3 regions of the Ruegeria sp. CE8 genome follow, and region 3 is predicted to be linked to each of the others. Evidence: riboswitches for the same ligand, from Rfam matches in the RefSeq annotation. Region 3 holds a riboswitch; each other region holds the start of a gene.
What was found. A riboswitch is a leader RNA that binds a small molecule or an ion and turns the genes downstream of it on or off. The one in region 3 is predicted to bind thiamine pyrophosphate.
Positions count from the first base shown of each region.

Region 1: it holds a riboswitch for thiamine pyrophosphate, as region 3 does, so the genes downstream of both, thiB (thiamine ABC transporter substrate binding subunit) here and thiD (bifunctional hydroxymethylpyrimidine kinase/phosphomethylpyrimidine kinase) in region 3, are expected to answer to the same signal.
Region 2: it holds a riboswitch for thiamine pyrophosphate, as region 3 does, so the genes downstream of both, thiC (phosphomethylpyrimidine synthase ThiC) here and thiD (bifunctional hydroxymethylpyrimidine kinase/phosphomethylpyrimidine kinase) in region 3, are expected to answer to the same signal.

Region 1 covers NZ_JBQFRP010000007.1:239,840-244,823, forward strand. The annotation lists gene ACR0AA_RS13825 (ArsB/NhaD family transporter) at 1-1,309, shown strand, start outside; TPP riboswitch at 1,481-1,584, shown strand; gene thiB (thiamine ABC transporter substrate binding subunit) at 1,617-2,597, shown strand; gene ACR0AA_RS13835 (ABC transporter permease family protein) at 2,573-4,120, shown strand; gene ACR0AA_RS13840 (thiamine ABC transporter ATP-binding protein) at 4,107-4,799, shown strand; gene ACR0AA_RS13845 (adenylate/guanylate cyclase domain-containing protein) at 4,960-4,984, shown strand, end outside.
Region 2 covers NZ_JBQFRP010000007.1:234,830-239,813, forward strand. The annotation lists gene ACR0AA_RS13805 (LysR family transcriptional regulator) at 1-717, shown strand, start outside; gene ACR0AA_RS13810 (enoyl-CoA hydratase) at 987-1,751, shown strand; gene thiC (phosphomethylpyrimidine synthase ThiC) at 2,005-3,804, opposite strand; TPP riboswitch at 3,914-4,033, opposite strand; gene ACR0AA_RS13820 (CBS domain-containing protein) at 4,442-4,930, shown strand; gene ACR0AA_RS13825 (ArsB/NhaD family transporter) at 4,955-4,984, shown strand, end outside.
Region 3 covers NZ_JBQFRP010000009.1:137,221-142,204, reverse strand. The annotation lists gene ACR0AA_RS15445 (FAD-dependent oxidoreductase) at 1-526, opposite strand, end outside; gene thiD (bifunctional hydroxymethylpyrimidine kinase/phosphomethylpyrimidine kinase) at 523-1,326, opposite strand; TPP riboswitch at 1,372-1,477, opposite strand; gene dnaJ (molecular chaperone DnaJ) at 1,601-2,752, opposite strand; gene dnaK (molecular chaperone DnaK) at 2,827-4,737, opposite strand; gene ACR0AA_RS15425 (alpha-ketoglutarate-dependent dioxygenase AlkB family protein) at 4,951-4,984, shown strand, end outside.

The sequences.
Region 1 (4,984 bases), on a different contig from region 3:
GGGAATCGATCCCCTTTGGATCGCGACCGGAATCCTGATTTTGGTTTACGCGGTACTGATCACAGAAAAGGTCAACCGCGCCATTCTGGCCATGCTGGGCGCATCGTTGATGGTCTTGTTTGGCATTATCAATCAGGAACAGGCCGTGGCCGGTGTGGACGCCAACACGCTGGCTTTGTTGATCGGCATGATGGTCATCGTCGGCATCACCAGCAAATGCGGGCTGTTCCAATACGTGGCGATCAAGGCCGCAAAAGCGGTGAACGCCAATCCAACCGGCATCCTGATCATGCTCACGCTGATTACGGCCGTTTTCTCGGCGCTGCTGGACAACGTTACCACCGTTTTGCTGATCGCACCAATCACTTTGCTGATCACCGAAGCGTTGGAAACGCGGGTTTTTCCATTCTTCATCGCCGAAATCCTGGCCTCGAACGTCGGCGGCACTGCCACGCTGATCGGTGACCCGCCCAACATCATCATCGGCTCGGCCGCAGGGCTGAGCTTTAACCAATTTGTTGTGAACCTGGCTCCTATCTCGGCCATATGTCTGGTTGTCCTGACCGGCATCATCTACCTGATGAACCGCAAGGAACTGGCCAGCATCCCGAAATCGGCAAGTGACCGGATCATGGGCTTCAATGAATCCGAAGCCGTCACCGATGTGGTCCTGATGATCAAGTCCCTGAGCGTGCTGGCATTAGTGTTGCTGGGCTTCACGCTGGGGCACAGCTATGGCATTCAACCGGGCACGTCGGCCTTGGCGGGCGCAGGTTTGCTGATGCTGCTGGCCTATGGTCATCAAAGCGGCGAGGAACAATCCGAGTCCGTGCACCACATTTTTGGCGAAGTCGAATGGGTCACGATATTCTTCTTCGGCGGGCTGTTCGTCATCGTTGCCGGTGTCGAACACGTTGGGTTGCTGGCTTTCTTTGGCGAGAAAGTGCTGGAGCTGACGCAGGGCGACATGATGTGGACCGCGTTCTTCATTTTCTGGGCCTCTGGCATCCTGTCCGCCATTCTGGACAACATACCATTCGTGGCCACGATGATCCCGTTGATCGAGTCTACGGCGGATACATTTGGCGGCAAAGAGGCAATTGAACCCCTGTGGTGGTCGCTGGCGCTTGGGGCCTGTCTGGGCGGCAACGGCACATTGCTTGGGGCCAGCGCCAACCTGACGGTTGCCGCATTTGCGGAAAAGGCCAAACAGCCCATCGGCTTTATCGCCTTTGCCAAAATCGCGTTCCCGATCATGATCCTGACGTTGATGATCGCGAACGTGTACATTTGGCTGCGATACTTCTGATTTCGGAGCCCTTTGAGCTAAGCACGCTGAAAGCATCGCTGGTTCAAAGGGCTTCAAGTTCCAAGAAGCGGCGAGGCGTCCAAATCGCCTCGACTTGCGGAATTACAAACTTCGCCCCCTTCGCGACGCAATTTTATTAGGTTGTCTTTTCGTTCAATCCCCCCTAGTGACGGCCTCACCTCGGGGTGCGCGGCTACCGCGCTGAGATGCCTTTGGCGAACCCGTAGAACCTGAACCGGCTAGAACCGGCGGAGGGAAAGGTAAAGGTTTCATCCATCCTTGCCCTCTCGCCGCAATGGAGGATGATATGAAACATCTGCTGATTGCTGCGGGACTACTGAGTGCAACTTCGGCCATCGCCGCCGACAAGCCTCAGCTGACCGTATACACCTATGACAGCTTTGTATCCGATTGGGGGCCCGGCCCGCAGGTAAAAGAAGCTTTTGAAGCGACCTGCGAATGCGAACTGAACCTTGTGGGTGTCGAAGATGGTGCCGCGCTGTTGTCGCGTGTCCGGCTTGAGGGTGAAAACTCTGACGCCGACGTGGTGCTGGGTCTGGACACAAACCTGATTGCCGCAGCCCGGGAAACCGGTCTGTTTGCACCCAGTTCCGTCTCTGCGGACTTCGCACTTCCGATCGAATGGACCGACGAAACGTTCACCCCGTTTGACTGGGGCTATTTCGCGTTTGTCTACAACGCAGACGCGTCGGCACCTGCCAACTTCAAGGAACTGGCAGACAGCGACACCAAGATCATCATTCAGGATCCCCGCTCGTCCACCCCCGGTCTGGGCCTGCTGATGTGGGTCAAAGCGGCCTATGGCGACCAAGCGCCCGAGATTTGGGCGGGTCTTGCCGATAACATCGTGACCGTCACCAAAGGCTGGTCCGAGGCATATGGTCTGTTCCTTGAGGGTGAGTCGGACATGGTACTTAGCTACACAACCTCGCCAGCTTACCACCTGATCGCCGAAGAAGACGCAAGCAAAGCAGCAGCAGCCTTTGATGAAGGCAACTATCTGCAAGTCGAAGTGGCGGCAAAGCTGGCCGGAACCGATCAGCCCGAACTGGCGGATCAGTTCCTGGAGTTCGTGGTGTCGGATGCGTTTCAGCAGATCATCCCGACGACCAACTGGATGTATCCGGCCGTGACCCCGGCAACAGGTCTGCCCGAGGGTTTCGAGACCCTGACCGTGCCGGCGAAATCGCTGCTGTTCTCACCCGATGAAGCCGCCGCCGTGCGGCACCAGGCTCTTGCGGAATGGCAGAACGCGCTCAGCCAGTAAGCCCATGGCCGGGTATCGGCGCGGCGGGTCTGGTCGCAACGCTGATACTGGGTACACTTGCGGCTGTCGCATTGCGCGCCGAAACCAGCGGCGGGTTCAGCCCCGCCGACTGGGCAGCATTGAAGTTCACGCTGATCCAGGCCACGCTATCCGCGCTATTCAGTGTCCTGCTGGCCGTTCCGGTGGCCCGCGCCCTTGCTCGTCGACGGTTCCGGGGCCGGCGCGCGTTGATCGCGCTTCTGGGCGCGCCGTTTATTCTTCCAGTCATCGTAGCCATCCTTGGGTTGTTGCAGGTCTTCGGGCGGTCTGGGTGGATTTCTGACCTTCTGGGTCTTTTTGGCCTGCCACCCATCCGCATTTACGGGTTGCACGGTGTTGTATTGGCCCACGTGTTTTTTAACCTGCCCCTGGCCACGCGCCTTGTTCTGCAGGCCTGGCAGGAAATTCCCGCTGAAAGATTTCGATTGGCTGCTCAACTGGGCTGCAACGGTGCGGCAATGTTCCGACTGATCGAACTGCCCATGCTCCTGCGTATTCTACCGGGCGTTCTGGCGGTGATCTTCGCCATTTGCCTGACCAGTTTTGCCGTTGCCCTCACTCTTGGTGGAGGTCCGCGAGCAACAACGATCGAACTGGCGATCTATCAGGCCTTTACCTACGATTTTGATCTCGGTCGCGCGGCGCTGCTTTCCGCGTTGCAATTGGCCCTGACTGCCGCCGCCGCATTCGCCGCGTTGAAGTTTTCGCGTGGAGATGGATTTGGAACGGGCCTGGATCGCGAAATACGCCGCTGGGACGGAGGAAAACCCACACTTGACGCATTTTGCATCCTCGCAGCGGCCACGTTTTTGCTTCTCCCACTCGCGTCAGTGGTAATCTCCGGTTTCGCAGGGTTGTTGGAAATGCCCGCGATGGTGTTTCGTGCAGCATTGACGTCAATCATTGTTGCGGCGGCCAGCACCGCCATTCTTCTGTTGCTTGCACTCCCGATGGCCGCTGCCGTGGCGACAGGACGGTACGGAATAGTGGAGCTTAGCGGCATTCTGGGGTTGGCGGCATCACCCTTGGTGATTGGAACTGGCTTGTTCATCCTGATCCGCCCGCTGGCGAACCCAGCGACACTCGCGCTGCCCGTGACAGCATTGGTGAATGCGGCAATGGCCCTGCCTTTTGCCCTGCGCATTCTTGTACCCGCAGCGCGTGACGCCGTTGCTCGGCATGGCAGGCTTGCGATCTCATTGGACATGGGCAAAGGGACATTTTTTGCGCGCATCCTGCTGCCCCGGATGCGTCCGCAAATCTGCTTTGCCGCCGGGCTTGGGGCCGCGTTGTCCATGGGTGATCTGGGCGTGATCGCGCTGTTTGCCGATCCGCAGATCGCAACCCTGCCCTTGCAGATTTACCGGCTGATGGGGGCTTATCAGATGCAGGCTGCCGCGGGGGGCGCGCTGCTGTTACTGCTGCTGTCGATGGGTGCATTCTGGCTTTTGGACCGAGGAGGGCGCTGGCATGCTGAAGCTTGACGGCTGCGTGATTGAAAATGGCAATTTCACCCTGCGCGCTGACATTCAGATCGGGGCTGGAACCAGCGCTGCCATTATCGGGCCATCCGGGGCGGGAAAATCCACACTTCTTGAAACCATCGCGGGGTTTCGAGACCTCAAGCAGGGCCAGATATTCTGGAAACACGAGTGTATCTCCAATCTGCACCCCGGTAAGCGCCCTTTGGCGATGCTGTTTCAGGACGGAAACCTGTTTCCGCATTTGACAGCCGAACAGAACATTGCCTTGGGCCTGCGCCCGAACGGTCGTCTTTCGAAAGATGAGGAAACACAGGTGCAGTCGGCACTCGACCGGGTCGCCCTGTCCGGGCTTGGCGGGCGGCGGCCTTCTGAACTGTCAGGCGGCCAGCAAAGCCGAGTCGCGTTGGCCCGAGTCCTTGTGCAGCGACGCGAGATTTTGCTATTAGACGAACCCTTCGCGGCGTTGGGGCCGGCCCTCAAGGCCGAGATGCTTGATCTCGTGGCCGATCTGGTAGCCGAGACCGACACCACCTTACTGATGGTCAGCCATGATCCGCAGGACGCGCGCCGCATCGCGCAACAAACGGTTCTTGTGGCGGATGAGATGGCGCATCCACCCGTCGTGACCGAGAAGCTTTTTGAAAATCCTCCGCCGAGCTTGCGAGCATATCTCGGTTAACAGCGACCTCGCCTGAATTATCCGTGTCGCATTGCAGGTCCGCAGGTTTTGGCCCCGCATTGAGTAAAGCGCGCGTTTTGCATCAACCTCTCACGCGAAAACGCTAGGTTAGGACTCCAACTGCGTTGAAACGAGCCGTCAAGCAAAATATCGTTCAAAAATGGTCACGGAAGACAAACATCTGG
Region 2 (4,984 bases), on a different contig from region 3:
GGCAACCGGATTTCCCTGACGGATTCCGGACAGATGGCCTATCCTGAACTTGCCGGTGCGATGACGCGCCTGACGGACCTGTCCGACAGGATGCAGCGGACAAACACCCGTCGAAAACGGCTGGTGCTGAGCGCCCCGCCATCGGTCGCTGAGACATGGCTGGCGCGGAAGCTTTCCAAACTCGGGTTAGACAGCCTTGAAACACCTCTGGGCGTTCGGATCGAGGAAGATCCCGTGGACTTTCAAGCCGATCGCATTGATATGCGCGTTTTCTATGGTCACGATCTGTATGGTGACTATCAGGTCGTATCCCTGTTTTCAGATGTTCTGGTTGCCGTGGCTTCGCCGAAGTTGGCCGCACAATACAATCACGGACTGATCCACGTTCCGGATCGATGCTTCATCCACACCGACTGGGGTCCGGGTTTCGCCTCTTCCCCGGATTGGAACACAGTATTGGATGGACGCCGGATCATTGATCGGTCAGCCGGGCAACTTGTGGGGCACAGCAGCACCGCGTTGAGTTTTGCGCGCAATGGTCTGGGTGTGGCCCTCGTTCCGCAGGAAATGGCCACGACAGATCTGAAAACCGGCCACATCATCAAGATGAACCTGTCACCGATCACGCTGCCGCAGGACTATCTGATTGCTTATCCAAAAAGACTAAAGTCACACCCGGACGTGCAGAAAATTGTTAAAACGCTGCAAAATGACTAACCCGGCGCAGGGGCGACGTGGGGTCATCATCGTGATTTGTTGACGATGCCTTATCGCCAACATACGAACTGATTAACATGCAAAAATCGCAGTACCCAACCCTACTCAACGATCGCACAGCGCGCGGTTTCTGGCCACGTTCGGATCGCGAACATGCTGCAGGTCAGCACTTGCTGAACTATGGCGCTAAAGATGCGGCGGCCACCGCCTGAACCGAAACCCTCTATCAAGGCGGCACGAGTCCCGCAGAAGCCTTAAGGACAAACCCCATGAGCGCCAATATCATCATCAGCACCCAGGATCGCGTTACAACCGCAACCATTTCCCGGGAAGAAAAGAAAAACGCGATCACCTTCGCCATGTACACGGCGATGGCCGAAACCATCGAAGAATACGGACAAACCGACGGAGCGCGTGCGTTGGTCATCACCGGGTCCGGCGATATGTTCACGGCTGGCAATGATCTGCAGGATTTCATGGCTGGCGGAATTCCGGCAAGCGCTGACGAAAACCCAATCGTGCGGTTCCTGAATGCGATCCGCGATTGCCCCAAGCCTCTGATTGCAGCAGTCAACGGCCCGGCGATCGGAGTTGGCCTGACCATGCTATTGCACTGCGATCTGGTCTATTCCGCGCAGAGCGCCACGTTCAGTGCTCCGTTTGTCCAGCTGGGTCTGGTGCCCGAGGCCGGGTCGTCGATGCTGCTGCCCGCTTCGGTCGGTATGGCCGTCGCCAATGACGTCCTGCTTGCCGGTCGTATCCTGACCGCAGCCGAGGCATTGGATCATGGGTTGGTAGCCCGGGTCTTTTCTGACGGCGACCTGTCAACCAAAGTGCAAGAAATCGCACGGCAAGTCGCGGCCTCCTCTCCTGTCGCTCTCAGGCAATCCAAGGCGCTGATCCGTAGTCGGCGCGATGAAGTGGCCGGCCATATGGCCGCTGAAATCAGGATCTTTGCACAGCAGTTGCAATCGCCTGATTTCGCCGAAAGCGTTGCAGCCAAGCTGCAGAAAAGACAGCCAAATTACGGTTGAGCGCTATCGCTGCAGGTCAGCAAGATCTCTTACCCCATCCAAAGGCGATCCACCCTTCAGCGTCAAATTGGCTAGTGGGGCGGCATCAAGCTTAGGCCTTGTCCGGCCGGTTCAATGTATGTCGCTTTACCGGACATGTCGGCCTGTGTCGCCTTGCCAGATCGAACCTTGACCCGCGCTGTGTTGAACGATGATCGTTCAGCTGGCCAAAAATTTGAAGCGCCAGAGCCGAATGCGGCTCCGGCGCCTTGGTTTACGCGTCTTCGCCAGTTACAGGCAGATACAGGTCGCCCCCGTCGCGGAACTTGGCGGCCATGGCTTCCATTCCTTCCTTTTGCGCCTCGGACCGAATGTCGTGGCTGATCCGCATCGAGCAGAATTTCGGCCCGCACATCGAACAGAAATGCGCCACTTTATGCGCCTGTTTCGGCAGGGTCTGATCGTGGAATTCGCGCGCAGTGTCGGGGTCGAGCGACAGATTGAACTGATCCTCCCAGCGGAACTCGAACCGAGCACGCGACAGGGCATCGTCACGGCGTTGGGCACCCGGAAGGCCCTTTGCCAGATCTGCGGCGTGTGCGGCGATCTTATAGGTGATGACGCCGGTCTTCACGTCGTCCCGATCCGGTAGACCCAGATGTTCTTTTGGCGTGACGTAACAGAGCATCGCGCAGCCAAACCAACCAATCATTGCCGCGCCGATGCCACTGGTGATGTGGTCATAGCCTGGCGCGATATCGGTGGTCAGAGGGCCAAGCGTATAGAACGGCGCCTCGTGGCAGCACTCCAGCTGCTTGTCCATGTTCTCCTTGATCTTGTGCATGGCCACGTGGCCAGGGCCTTCGATCATCACCTGACAATCCTTCGCCCAAGCGATCTTGGTCAGCTCTCCCAGCGTCTCTAACTCGGCAAACTGCGCCTCGTCATTGGCATCAGCGATGGAACCGGGACGCAGCCCGTCACCGAGGCTGAACGACACGTCATAGGCGCGGCAGATGTCGCAGATTTCGTCGAAATGCTCGTACAGGAAGCTTTCCTTATGGTGATGCAAGCACCATTTGGCCATGATTGAGCCGCCGCGCGACACGATGCCAGTCACCCGGTTAACAGTCATCGGAACCATGTGCAGGCGCACACCCGCATGGATGGTGAAGTAGTCCACGCCCTGTTCGGCCTGTTCGATCAGCGTGTCGCGGAACACCTCCCACGTCAGATCCTCGGCAAGGCCGTTCACCTTCTCCAGCGCCTGATAGAGCGGCACCGTGCCGATCGGAACCGGGCTGTTGCGGATAATCCATTCACGGGTGTTGTGGATGTTGCGACCGGTGGACAGGTCCATGACCGTGTCAGCACCCCAGCGGATCGACCAGACCATCTTGTCCACTTCCTCTTCCATCGAGGAGGTCACTGCCGACGTGCCCATATTGGCGTTGATCTTGACCAGGAAATTGCGCCCGATGATCATCGGTTCGCTTTCGGGATGATTGATATTCGCCGGAATGATGGCGCGGCCTGCCGCAACTTCGTCGCGTACAAATTCGGGCGTCACATAGTCGGGGATGTTGGCGCCCCAATCATTGCCTTCGCGCCGCTCGGACGCGGCCTCGCGCAGTTGATTTTCGCGGATGGCAATAAACTCCATCTCGGGCGTGACGATGCCTGCGCGAGCATAGGCCAGTTGCGTCACAGCCTTGCCATCTTTGGCGCGCAACGGGGGGCGTTTGACGGGAAATTCCGGAGTCAGCCGGTCGCCTTCGACAAAGCCGTTATCCTCGGGCTTGATCTCGCGCCCATCATATTCTTCGACATCGCCACGCGCTTCGATCCACTTGCGGCGCAGAGGAGCCAGGCCTTGTCGAATATCGGTGATCACGTTCGGATCGGTGTAAGGGCCCGAGCTGTCATAGACCGGCAACGGCGGCTCGCCTGCCGTCGGGTGGACCGAAATCTCGCGCATCGGCACGCGGACATCCGTATGCAGCGTGCCTTTCACATAAATCTTACGCGAAGCCGGCAATTCACCTGTGGTGATCTTGGGATTGGGGACATTCATGTTGGTGCTCCTCAAGCGGTTCAACTCAAAAAGACACCAGAAGAGTTTTGGCTTGGGGAAACGAGAGGGCGTACGGCCCCCTGTTCGGAGTGCGCCCGCCCGGATCCTTGGCCTGCGCGCCCTAGCTTCCTACGCCAGTATCAACTGGGTCAGGTTCAAAGGGTCGCGTCGCCGGGCAATGCCCCGTCAGCCTCTCAGTCCCCTCGGTGGGACTCCCCTGCGTGAGGTCCGTCTAGCCTGAGAGGTATCGGCGAAGCAAGTTCCAATTTTGCCGCGTCATTCGCCCGGATGTACGTTCTGCAGGATTGCCAAGCGCGTTCCATTAGACGGAGTGCTGGACCAAAAACTGGCAATGGGTGGGCGTGGATTTCCACAGTGCCAGGCTAATAGGCTCCGCTCGCCGGTTCCGCGCGCAAACTATCGGACATGCGTTACGCATCCGTAAGCCACATATAGCGATAGCGATATCAATTTAATTTCATAAGTGGGGTGGTCAATTCTGGTTGACGGTGAAATGCAGTGCGCATCATCAAATTATGATTCGCTTTGGCAGACTTTCCGCATGTCTCGCAGGGCGTTTTTTGTGGCTGTGCAGATGGGAAACCATCCGGCGGCCGATCGAAGTCAGAGGAAACTCATGGGCCTGACCTGCTATGATGTAATGGTACCGCCTGAGGTACAGAAAACAATTCTGCCCGATGAAAGCATCGCGACGGCTTTAAACATCATCAGGGGCAGCCGGGCGCGTTTTCTGCCGGTAGTGGATGAGGACGGGACCTATGTTGGCGTTTTCACCGCCCCGACGCTTCTCAAGCTGATCCTGCCCAAAGCGGCAACCATTGGTCTGAACGACGATGCATCCCGCGTCCCGATCGAGTCCCTAAGCTTCATGAATCTGACACGGGAAGATTTCGAACAACAGCTGGTGCGGCTGAAGACCGAAAAGGTCCGGGACAACATGTCAAGACCATCCAACATCCCTGTTGCTGCACCTGACACACCGGTGATGGAAGGCATCTTCCTGATCTACAAATACAAACGGCACGTGATCCTTGTTGAGCCCGAGACCAACCGTTTCGTCGGCACCGTAAGCGCCAACTCGCTTCTGGATCGCGCACTCAGCTAACCCTATACGAACCGGACTAAAACCTTGGCAACGCATTCGACGTCACACGGAGAG
Region 3 (4,984 bases):
CATGCAGACCACGGCAATCAATGGCGTTTTCCAACTGCATCGGCGCGAGCTTTTGGTGGAACTCGACTCCTTGATCCCAAAGCTGGCGAGACAAGTCCTGCAATGCCAGACGTGGGTCCAGATGGGCCTCGTCGCTGAAGAACAGGCCCTTGCTGAAATTGTTGAGATCAGGCTCTAATGACGTGATTTTTGCTCCGTTGACCTCAGAAAAGGCTTCGGTCCTTCGGGCGAAGCGGCGCAGATCGGGCAGATCGCGCGGGCTTGCGACGACCAGCGTACCGCGCCTGTGAACCTGCGTCCGCGAGGCCCACCAGTCAATCGCCGCCTGTCCAAGGCGCAGGACAGGTTCCTCGGCATTTTCGTATTCGCACCAGGGTGCGAGCATACCGCCCGCCCACCATGAACACCCATGCGGGCCAGGTGAGCCGCCGGGGTCAAACACCTGCACCTTGGCCCCGCGTGAAACAAGCTCGGACGCGACCGCCAATCCGGCCACACCGGCCCCTATGACCGACCAGACCGTCACGCGGGCCAGACCTGATGGAAATGATGTACTGGTCCGTATCCCTGTCCGATATTCAGACCGTCAGCCTGTGTGATGGCACCTTGCAGGTAGCCGTGCGCCTGAGCCACGGCGTCGGTCAGTGAAAGACCCTTGGCCAACCCGGCCGCAATCGACGAGGACAAAGTGCAGCCCGTTCCGTGGGTGTTATGGGTCTGTTGGCGCTGGGCCGTGAACTCTCCGGTCACACCTTGGGTTGTAACAAGAAGATCGTGGCAAATATCGCCAGTACCGTGACCACCTTTCATCAGAACTGCGTCTGCGCCCATCTCGCACAGGTCATGTCCCTGTGCGACCATCTCATCCAGGGTGGCCGCCGGCGCAACGCCCAGTAAACAAGCAGCTTCGGGCAAGTTGGGCGTCAGAACGGTCGCGCGGGGCAGCAACACATCGCGCAGGGTTTGTACGGCCTCTTCGACCAGTAGCGCATCGCCGGATTTTGCGATCATGACCGGATCCAGAACAACCGGCCCGGAAAAACCCTCGATACTGTCGGCGACGCTGTGGATGATCTCTGGTGTCGCCAGCATGCCGATCTTGATCGCGCCAACATCAAGGTCGGTCAGAACAGCGTCGATCTGGGCAGCAATGATATCCAATGGAATACCATGCACAGCAGTCACAGCCCTGGTATTCTGGGCCGTCACTGCGGTGATCACACTGGCCCCGTAAACCCCAAGCGCCGACATCGCCTTTAGATCGGCCTGAATTCCGGCCCCGCCGCCGCTGTCAGATCCTGCGATTGTTAAAGCAATAGGTGCCATGTCGTTGCTCCGGTTCATAATGGGCAACGGGCATGGAAAACGTCTAAGCACTGTGAGACCGTTCCCTACGCCGGTATTGCCCGGATCAGGTTCGATGGGTTAGCGCATTGACGCCTCTCAGCCCTCGGACAGGGCACCCCAACGGTTTGAGCGGACAATCTCAGGGGTTGCCTGGGGAATCAAGGGCCAATTTCGTGTGTTTCGAAGGCCAAACTGGACTCAAAAAAGGCCAGTCCCTTGGGACCGGCCTTTTGTGCGTAGATTATCGAGGCTGCTAGCCTTTCATGCCGTCCCAGAAGGATTTGACGGACGAAAAAAAGCTATTTGATTCCGGGTGGTTATCTTCACCCAGATCGTCGAATTCTTTCAGCAGTTCCTTCTGGCGGCTGGTCAGGTTAACCGGGGTTTCAACCGCCAACTCGATGAACATGTCACCGACACCGCCGCCGCGCAGGGCAGGCATTCCCTTGCCACGCAGGCGCATCTGGCGACCGGATTGGCTGCCAGCCGGGATTTGCACGCGACCGCGGCCACCGTCGATGGTGGGCACTTCGATCGAGCCACCCAGCGCAGCCTTGGCCATACTGACCGGTACGCGGCAATATAGGTTCACGCTGTCACGCTCGAACAGCTTGTGGTCCGAAACTTCGACGAAGATGTACAGATCGCCCGGAGGGCCACCGCGCATCCCGGCCTCACCCTCGCCCGCAAGACGGATACGGGTGCCGGTTTCGACACCGGCCGGGATGTTGACCGACAGCGCGCGTTCTTTTTCGACGCGCCCCGCGCCACCGCAGGATTTACAGGGGTTCTTGATGATCTGTCCCAGACCCGAACAGGTCGGACACGACCGTTCGACGGTGAAAAACCCTTGTTGCGCGCGCACCTTACCCATGCCGGAACAGGTCGGGCAGGTTGTGGGCTCGACCCCGCTTTCTGCGCCCGAGCCGTCACAGGCCGAACAGGCCACAGCGGCAGGAACGGTGATCGTTTTCTGCAGACCCGAGAACGCCTCTTCCAGCGTTACGCGCAGGTTATAGCGCAGGTCCGATCCGCGCGCAGCACGACGACCACCGCCAGCGCCACCGCGTTGACCGCCCATGAAGTCGCCGAACAGATCGTCAAAAACATCCGAGAAGGCGCTGGAAAAATCACCCTGACCAAATCCGCCACCGGGACGGCCACCGCCGCCCATGCCGTTTTCGAATGCGGCATGGCCAAAGCGGTCATACGCGGCCTTTTTATCGGCATCGCGCAGAACGTCATAGGCTTCGTTTGCTTCCTTGAACTGCGCCTCGGAATCGGGGTTGTCCTTGTTGCGGTCGGGATGCAACTCTTTGGCTTTCTTTCGAAAACCCTTCTTGATCTCGTCCGCTGATGCGCCCTTGGACACGCCGAGCACATCATAGTAGTCGCGTTTTGACATCAGTTTTTCCTTCTGCCTCAACGTAATCGGGCCGGCCCGGCAACCGGACCGGCCCGAATTGGCCCGGTTACCCGTTACTTACGCTTGTCGTCGTCAAGATCTTCAAACTCGGCGTCGACAATGTCGTCATCACCAGCCGGAGCAGCGTCTGCCGCCGCAGGCTCGTCTTCGGCCTCTTCGGACTGCGCTTTGTAGATCGCTTCACCCAGCTTCATCGCAGCTTCGGTGACGTTCTGAATGCCCGACTTGATTTTGTCGGCATTTTCGGTTTCCAGCTCGTCCTTCAGCGCGGCGATCGCCAGCTCGATGGCTTCGATTGTGGTCGGGTCGACCTTGTCGGCATGCTCTTCCATCGACTTCTCGGTCGAGTGGATGAGGCTTTCCGCCTGGTTCTTGGCGTCGACCAGTTCGCGGCGTTCCTTGTCGGCTTCCGCGTTCTCTTCGGCGTCCTTGACCATCTTTTCGATGTCGTCATCCGACAGACCGCCAGAAGCCTGGATGGTGATCTTCTGCTCTTTGCCAGTGCCTTTGTCCTTGGCCGAAACCGAGACAATGCCGTTGGCGTCGATATCAAAAGTTACCTCGATCTGAGGCATGCCGCGCGGTGCCGGCGGGATATCTTCAAGGTTGAACTGACCCAGGATCTTGTTGTCCGCGGCCATTTCACGCTCACCCTGGAACACGCGGATGGTTACGGCGTTCTGGTTGTCTTCAGCGGTCGAGAAGACCTGAGACTTCTTGGTCGGGATCGTGGTGTTGCGGTCGATCAGACGGGTAAACACGCCACCCAGCGTTTCGATGCCCAGCGACAGCGGGGTTACGTCCAGCAGAACCACGTCTTTAACGTCGCCCTGCAGAACACCGGCCTGAATGGCGGCACCCATGGCAACGACTTCGTCCGGGTTCACACCTTTGTGCGGCTCTTTGCCGAAGAACTTGGTGACCTCTTCGATCACTTTCGGCATCCGGGTCATACCACCGACCAGAACAACTTCGTCCACATCAGCAGCCGACAGCCCCGCATCTTTCAATGCAGCGGCACAGGGCTTCATCGACTTCTTGATCAGGTCGCCAACCAGCGATTCCAGCTTGGCACGCGTCAGCTTCATAACCATGTGCAGCGGCTGACCATTGGCGCCCATCGAGATGAACGGCTGGTTGATTTCGGTCTGCGAGGTCGAGGACAGTTCGATCTTGGCTTTTTCAGCGGCTTCTTTCAGACGCTGCAGGGCCATCTTGTCGGCAGACAGATCGACACCGTGTTCCTTTTTGAACTCGTCCGCCAGGTAGTTGACGATGCGCATGTCAAAGTCTTCACCACCCAGGAAGGTGTCGCCGTTGGTCGACTTAACCTCGAACAGGCCGTCGTCGATTTCCAGAATGGTCACGTCGAAGGTACCGCCACCAAGGTCATAAACCGCGATGGTTTGGGTTTCTTGCTTGTCCAGACCATAGGCCAGCGCGGCAGCAGTCGGCTCGTTGATGATCCGCAGCACTTCCAGACCGGCGATTTTACCAGCGTCCTTGGTGGCCTGACGCTGTGCGTCGTTGAAGTAGGCCGGAACGGTGATAACCGCTTGCGTGACTTCCTCACCCAGATAGCTCTCGGCGGTTTCCTTCATCTTGCCCAGAGTGAAGGCCGAGATCTGGCTTGGGGAGTACTTTTCACCGCGAGCCTCAACCCACGCGTCACCGTTTCCGCCATCAACGATGGCGTACGGCACCATTTTCTTGTCTTTTTCGACTTCTGCATCATCCACGCGTCGACCGATCAGACGCTTGACGCCAAAGATGGTGTTGTCGGGGTTGGTGACCGCCTGACGTTTTGCAGGCTGACCGACCAGTCGCTCATCTTCAGTGAAGGCGACGATCGAGGGCGTGGTCCGCGCCCCTTCTGCGTTTTCGATGACCTTCGGCTGCGAGCCGTCCATGATGGCCACACACGAGTTGGTGGTCCCGAGGTCAATACCGATTACTTTTCCCATATGTTCAATCCCTTTCTCTTCAAGGCGATGTCCCGAGGTCCGGACCCGTTATGGCATCTGGCCCCGATCTGTTTTGCGCAACAGCCCTACACCATCGCGCGTCCCGGCGTATATAAGGGCGAGACGAAAAGCCTGCAAGCGGTGTAAAAGGCAGGTTTTCGGGAATCTGTGGCCTTTTTTGGCAAGGTTTTGGCAAGGATTGGGGAATCTTGTATGACGCGGCTGCTCTTGCGCGGTTTTGATATCA